Regions from separate parts of the Streptomyces africanus genome, predicted to be linked through region 1. Evidence: riboswitches for the same ligand, from Rfam matches in the RefSeq annotation. Region 1 holds a riboswitch; the other holds the start of a gene.

Region 1 (3,302 bases):
CCTGACCGCCGACGACACCGCGTGGGCGATGGACCTGATCATGCGCGGCGAGGCGACGGACGCCCAGATCGCCGGACTGGTGGTGGCGCTGCGGGCCAAGGGCGAGACCGTCGAGGAGATCGCCGGGTTCGTCCGGGCGATGTACGAGCACGCGAACGTCATCGAGGTGCCGGGCCCGGCCGTCGACATCGTCGGCACGGGCGGCGACGGGGCGAAGACCGTCAACATCTCCACCATGTCGGCGATCGTCATCGCCGGCACGGGCGCGAAGGTCGTCAAGCACGGCAACCGCGCGGCGTCGTCGGCGTCCGGGGCGTCGGACGTGCTGGAGAAGCTCGGCGTCAACCTGGAGCTGCCGACGCACCGGGTGGCCCAGGTCGCCGAGGAGGCCGGGATCACCTTCTGCTTCGCGGCGAAGTTCCACCCGGCGATGCGCCATGTGGGCGCCGCGCGCGGCCAGTTGGGCATCCGGACGATCTTCAACGTCCTCGGTCCGCTGACCAACCCGGCGAAGGTGCGGGCCCAGGCCGTCGGTGTCGCGGACCCGCGCATGGCACCGATCGTCGCGGGCGTCTTCGCCGAGCGCGGCCACTCGTCCCTGGTCTTCCGAGGTGACGACGGCCTCGACGAACTGACCACCACCGCCACGTCCAGAGTGTGGGTCGTCCGCGACGGCAAGGTGACCGAGGAGGCCTTCGACCCGCGCGACGTGGGCCTCGAACTCGTCCCCGTCGAGGCGCTGCGCGGCGCCGACGCCTCCTACAACGCGGAGGTCGCCCGCCGTCTGCTGGACGGCGAGACGGGCCCAGTGCGCGACGCCGTCCTGCTGAACTCGGCGGCGGCCCTGGTGGCCCTCGAACCCGGCCCGGGGACACTCGCCGAGCAGATCGGCGCCGGCATGGCGAAGGCGGCCGCATCGATCGACTCCGGGGCCGCCAAGCGGACCCTGGAGCGGTGGGTGGCGGCGAGCAACGCGTAGGGCTGTCTGACGCCGGGTGTCCCGCAATCCGGACTCGGGTTGCGGGACGCCGATCTTTTCGCGTACGTTCCTGACCAGGTCATGAGTGACAGTCATGAGGCCCCGGCCGACTGTCCGGCAACCCTCCGTCCGTGGCGGGGTGCCCCGGGTGAAGACCAGGCCGCAGGCAGCGAGGTCTGTGGCAAGCGCGTGACGAGGAGTCTCTCGTGAACCAGCGAATGCGATAGGGCCGCAGAGCCCCGCCTCCGCACCCCTCTTTCCTTCACCCCCGCTTGAGCCATGTGCTCGCGGGCGGATTCCACCTGACTTCACGGGAGTTCCGCCATGTCCGTCTCCACCGTTGCCGCCGCCCCGTCCGTTTGTGCCCCGCTGCCCGTTCTGGGCCGGGACGTCACCGTTCCGCTCGTCACCGGGGGCGAGGTCGCCTACGCCGCGCTCGACTACGCCGCCAGCGCCCCGGCGCTCCAGCGGGTCTGGGACGACGTCGCCGCCTACGCGCCCTACTACGGCAGCGTTCACCGCGGAGCCGGGTACCTGTCCCAGCTGTCGACCGACCTGTTCGAGAACGCCCGCCGGACCGTCGCGGAGTTCCTCGACTGCCGGGACGGTGACCAGGTGGTCTTCACCCGGTCCACCACCGACTCCCTCAACCTCCTGGCCGCCGCGCTCCCGGCCGGCTGCCAGGTCTTCGTCTTCGAGACCGAGCACCACGCCTCCCTGCTGCCCTGGCGCGACGCCCGCGTCACGTATCTCGACGCCCCGCGCAGCCCCCGCCAGGCCGTCGAGACCCTGGAGCGCGCCCTCGCCGACCGTGACCCCTACGGGCCGGCCCTCGTCTGCGTCACCGGCGCCTCCAACGTCACCGGCGAGCTGTGGCCCGTACGGGAACTCGCGGCGGCCGCGCACGCGCACGGCGCCCGGATCGTGCTCGACGCCGCCCAACTGGCCCCGCACCACCCCGTGTCCGTCGCCGACCTCGACGTCGACTGGGTCGCCTTCTCCGGGCACAAGCTGTACGCGCCCTTCGGGTCCGGCGTCCTGGCAGGGCGGGCCGACTGGCTGCGTGAGGCCGAGCCGTATCTCGCGGGCGGCGGCGCCAGCCGCAAGGTCACCCGGCGCACGGACGGGGGAGTGGACGTGGAGTGGCACGACAGCGCCGCCCGTCACGAGGCCGGATCGCCCAACGTCATCGGCGCCTACGCCGTGGCCTCCGCCTGCAAGGCGCTGACGGAGGCCGGCTTCGACACCCTCGTCGCCCGCGAGCAGTACCTGGTCGCCAAGGTGCGCGAGGGGCTCGCCGACGTCCCTCAGGTGCGGTTCCTGTCCCTCTTCGGGGACGACGCCCCGCGCGTCGGTGTGCTCTCCTTCGTCGTCGAGGGCTGGAACAGCTCCCACTTCGCCGCCGCGCTCTCCGCCGAGTACGGCATCGGCGTGCGGGACGGGCTGTTCTGCGCCCACCCGCTGGTGCGCACGCTGCTCGGCAGCGACCCGCAGACGCAGGGCGAGTGCGGGTCGCCCGAGGCCGCGCCCGGCGAGAAGTCCCTCAACGCCATCCGGGTCAGCTTCGGCGCGGGCACGCCGGACGAGCACGTGGAGCGGTTCGTGCGGGCCGTGCGGGAGCTCGTGACGGACGGGGCGCGGTGGAACTACCGCACGGAGGACGGGCGTTGCGTGCCGGACACCTCCGCCTGAACGGGTTCGGACACCGGAGGCAGCCGGGTGCCGAGGACGATCATCCGCAGGGCGCGTTCCGTGGCGTCGGTGAGCAGTTCGCTCGCGCGCGGCAGTGCCTCGGCCGGCTCCTTCGGGGCGGGCAGGATGCCGTGGCAGGCGTCCACGCCCGCACCTCGTGCGCGCCCTCGCCGAGCATGCCCGCCAGGGCCAGGACCGGGCGGCCGTAGAGCTTGGCCCGGCGGGCCACTTCGGCCGGGACCTTGCCGCGCGGCGTCTGGTGGTCCAGGGCGCCCTCGGCGGTGATCACCAGGTCGCGCGGGCCGGCCGGGCGTCCAGGTCGAGGTGGGCCAGCAGCACGTCGAAGCGGGGGAGGAGACGGGCGCCGAGGGTGGCGAGGCCGGCGCCCAGCCCGCCGGAGGCCCCGGTTCCGGGACCGTGCCGGAGGTTGGTGTCCGGGACGGCGACATCGCGGGTGAGGACGAAGGCCCAGTTACCCGGGCCATGCCCCGCTCGCCGCACAGCACGTTGTACGGGTTGCAGGCGACGAGCAGCTCCACATCCGCCAGGCGGGCGTCCAGGCCCCTCGGGTCGACGCGGTGCAACCGCGTCAACTCCCGGCCCCGGAATGTGAGTTCCTTGCCCCACTCGT
Region 2 (3,302 bases), 1.7 Mb from region 1:
GAGTACGTGCGCGGCTCGAAGCCGTCGCCGCCCCGCTCGAACTGCGTCAGGGACGGCCGGATCAGATGCCCGCGGGCCAGCCGCAGCTGGGCCGTGCGGTAGATCGCGGCGGCCATCCGGCCCAGCGCCTGCCCGTCCTGGTGCCGGTGCTTGCGCACCCCGACGTCCACCTGGGCGAGGGCGTCCAGGCCCACCAGGTGCAGCGCGTCGACCAGCATGCCCAGCTCGACGCCGTACCCGACGGGGAACGGCAGCTGCTCCAGCAGCGAGCGGCGGGCCGCGTACTCGCCGCCGAGCGGCTGCACGAACCCGGCCAGCTGCGGCCAGTGCATGTTGAGCAGCGGGCGGGCCATCAGCTCCGTGACCCGGCCGCCCTGGCCGGCGGCGCCGCCGAGCGGACGGTCGTACATGCCCTTCACCAGGGCGACGTCCGGGTCGGTGAGCAGCGGGCCCACGATCCCGGAGACGAAGTCGGACGAGAAGTCCTTCAGGTCCGCGTCGATGAAGCAGACGATGTCCCCGCGCGTGACCAGCAGCGAGCGCCACAGCACCTCGCCCTTGCCGGGCACGGCCGGGATCCGCGGGATGATCTCGTCGCGGTGCACCACCGTCGCGCCCGCGGCGGCGGCCACCTCCGACGTGCGGTCGGTCGACCCCGAGTCGACGACGACCAGTTCGTCGACGAGCGGCACCTGCCGCATCAGGTCGTGACGGATGATGGCGGCGATGTCACCGACCGTCTCCTCCTCGTTGAGCGCGGGCAGCACCACACTCACCGTCTGGCCGGTGCGCTGCTTGGCGGCCAGAATCTGGTGGAGCGGACGATCGGTCGCTGACCAGGAACGGGTGCTCAGCCAGCGCTCGACTTCTTCCAGCACCGTGGCGGCTCCTCTGCGTACTCTCGGCGGGACGGACTGTGACCCATCTCGCGGTTCGGACGACTATCTCAACTGTCCTGGTCGTCGGTTACAGTCTTGAACAACGCGGATGACCATCGCATGTCCGGGGTCAACCGTTGTTTACAACCACATACAGCTCATCCAGAGGGGCAGAGGGAAACGGCCCGATGAAGCCCCGGCAACCCTCCAGCCGATACTCGTAGGTCACTGTCGACCGCTCCGCGAGGCTCCCGGCTCGGGAAGGTGCCAAATCCGTCTCACGGCGAGATGCGTCGTGAGGAAGATGAGGAGAAAGGGCCTCGCCTCACATGGCTGTGCAGACTGTTGCAAGCACCACCGACTCCACCGTAGACCTCGGCCCCGCCGCCGCCCTGAGCTGCCGCGAGTGCGGCCACCGCGTACCCCTCGGCCCGGTCTTCGCGTGCGAGGAGTGTTTCGGCCCGCTGGAGATCGCCTACGACTTCTCGGCCTACGACACCGAGGAACTCCGCAAGCGGATCGAAGCGGGACCCGCGAACATCTGGCGCTACGCCCCGCTGTTGCCGGTCCCGGCCGACGTGGCGACCAAGCCGAACATCAACCCGGGCTGGACCCAGCTCGTCAAGGCCGACAACCTCGCGCGTGAGCTGGGTGTCGACGCCGGCAAGCTCTTCATCAAGGACGACTCCGGCAACCCGACGCACTCCTTCAAGGACCGGGTCGTCGCGCAGGCCCTGGAGGCCGCCCGCGCCTTCGGCTTCACCACGCTGTCCTGCTCCTCCACCGGCAACCTCGCCGGCGCCGTGGGTGCCGCGGCGGCCCGCGCCGGCTTCCGCTCCTGCGTGTTCATCCCGCACGACCTGGAGCAGGGCAAGGTCGTCATGGCCGCGGTCTACGGCGGCGAGCTCGTCGGCATCCAGGGCAACTACGACGACGTGAACCGCTTCTGCTCCGAACTGATCGGCGACCCGGCCGGCGAGGGCTGGGGCTTCGTCAACGTCAACCTGCGGCCGTACTACGCCGAGGGCTCCAAGACCCTGGCGTACGAGATCTGCGAGCAGCTCGGCTGGCGGCTGCCCGACCAGATCGTGGTGCCGATCGCCTCCGGCTCGCAGCTCACGAAGATCGACAAGGGCCTGCAGGAGCTGATCAAGCTCGGGCTGGTCGAGGACAAGCCGTACAAGATCTTCGGCGCGCAGGCCGAGGGCTGCTCGCCGGTGTCGACGGCGTACAAGGCCGGGCACGATGTCGTACGCCCCCAGAAGCCGGACACGATCGCCAAGTCGCTGGCGATCGGCAACCCGGCGGACGGGCCGTACGTGCTCGACATCGCGCGTCGCACGGGCGGTGCGGTGGAGGACGTCAACGACGAGCAGGTCGTCGACGCGATCAAGATTCTCGCCCGGACCGAGGGCATCTTCGCGGAGACCGCCGGTGGGGTGACCGTGGGCGTGGCGAAGAAGCTGGTCGAGAACGGGGTGCTCGACCCGTCGTTGACGACCGTGGTGCTGAACACGGGTGATGGTCTGAAGACGCTGGATGCGGTGGCTGGGACCGGGCTCACCGCGACCATTCGTCCCAACCTGGATTCGTTCCGTGAGGCTGGGCTCGTCTGACCGTCGTCTGCTGCGGGCCGGTGGGGGCTGGTCGCGCTCACGCGGCGGAGCCGCATGTTCAACGCAGCCCCGCGCCCTAGCTATCTCGTCCAACCGGAGGTTTTGAAGTCATGAGCGTCACCGTTCGCATCCCCACCATCCTGCGTACCTACACCGGCGGGCAGGCCGAGGTCGCCGCCGAGGGGGCGACCCTCGGCGAGGTCATCGCCGATCTGGAGAAGAACCACACCGGGATCGCCGCCCGGGTGCTGGACGACCAGGGCAAGCTGCGCCGGTTCGTCAACGTGTACGTCAACGACGACGACGTGCGGTTCGAGCAGGGGCTGGAGACGGCGACGCCGGACGGTGCCGGGGTGTCGATCATCCCCGCCGTCGCGGGTGGCTGAACCGGTCGACCGGCTTGATTGTTACCTTCGGTAATGGCGGTTACTGAGAGTTCATCGAATTGCCCCCTCCGTGAGAGAAGCGGAGGGGGCAATTCTGTGTGATTGAGCGCGGTAGAGTTGGGGAACGCAGCGCCGATCTCCTGATCGGGAGCCCTGATTTCCTGCCGCGCGCCCGACAAGATGTAGCCAAAGTGTGTGTGTCTTTCGCGGCTTTTGTGCCTTTTGTGTGGCCCGACTTGCCCTGAAGTCTGGCGAATTCTCCCCACATTCCGGACCCCGCGCGTCCAGAATTCTCGTCCGATTGACCTGTTGCAGACGGCAGTTGGACAGATACATTCGGCCGCGGTCGACGCGTTCCGGCGCACGCCCCCAACCGTGGGGGGTGAGGTCTGACCCGGGTCCGCGAAGTGTGGATCTGTGCA

The links. A riboswitch is a leader RNA that binds a small molecule or an ion and turns the genes downstream of it on or off. The one in region 1 is predicted to bind S-adenosylmethionine.
Region 2: linked by a shared signal. The riboswitch ahead of thrC (threonine synthase) and the one ahead of QF034_RS10670 (aminotransferase class V-fold PLP-dependent enzyme) in region 1 are both predicted to bind S-adenosylmethionine.

The regions. Positions count from the first base shown of each region.
Region 1 is NZ_JAUSYP010000001.1:2,285,147-2,288,448, reverse strand. It holds gene trpD (anthranilate phosphoribosyltransferase) at 1-979, shown strand, start outside; SAM riboswitch class IV at 1,057-1,173, shown strand; gene QF034_RS10670 (aminotransferase class V-fold PLP-dependent enzyme) at 1,304-2,671, shown strand; partial or broken gene QF034_RS10665 (glycerate kinase family protein) at 2,626-3,302, opposite strand, start outside.
Region 2 is NZ_JAUSYP010000001.1:3,936,674-3,939,975, reverse strand. It holds gene QF034_RS18155 (glucosyl-3-phosphoglycerate synthase) at 1-878, opposite strand, end outside; SAM riboswitch class I at 1,034-1,189, shown strand; gene thrC (threonine synthase) at 1,208-2,494, shown strand; gene QF034_RS18145 (ubiquitin-like small modifier protein 1) at 2,605-2,880, shown strand.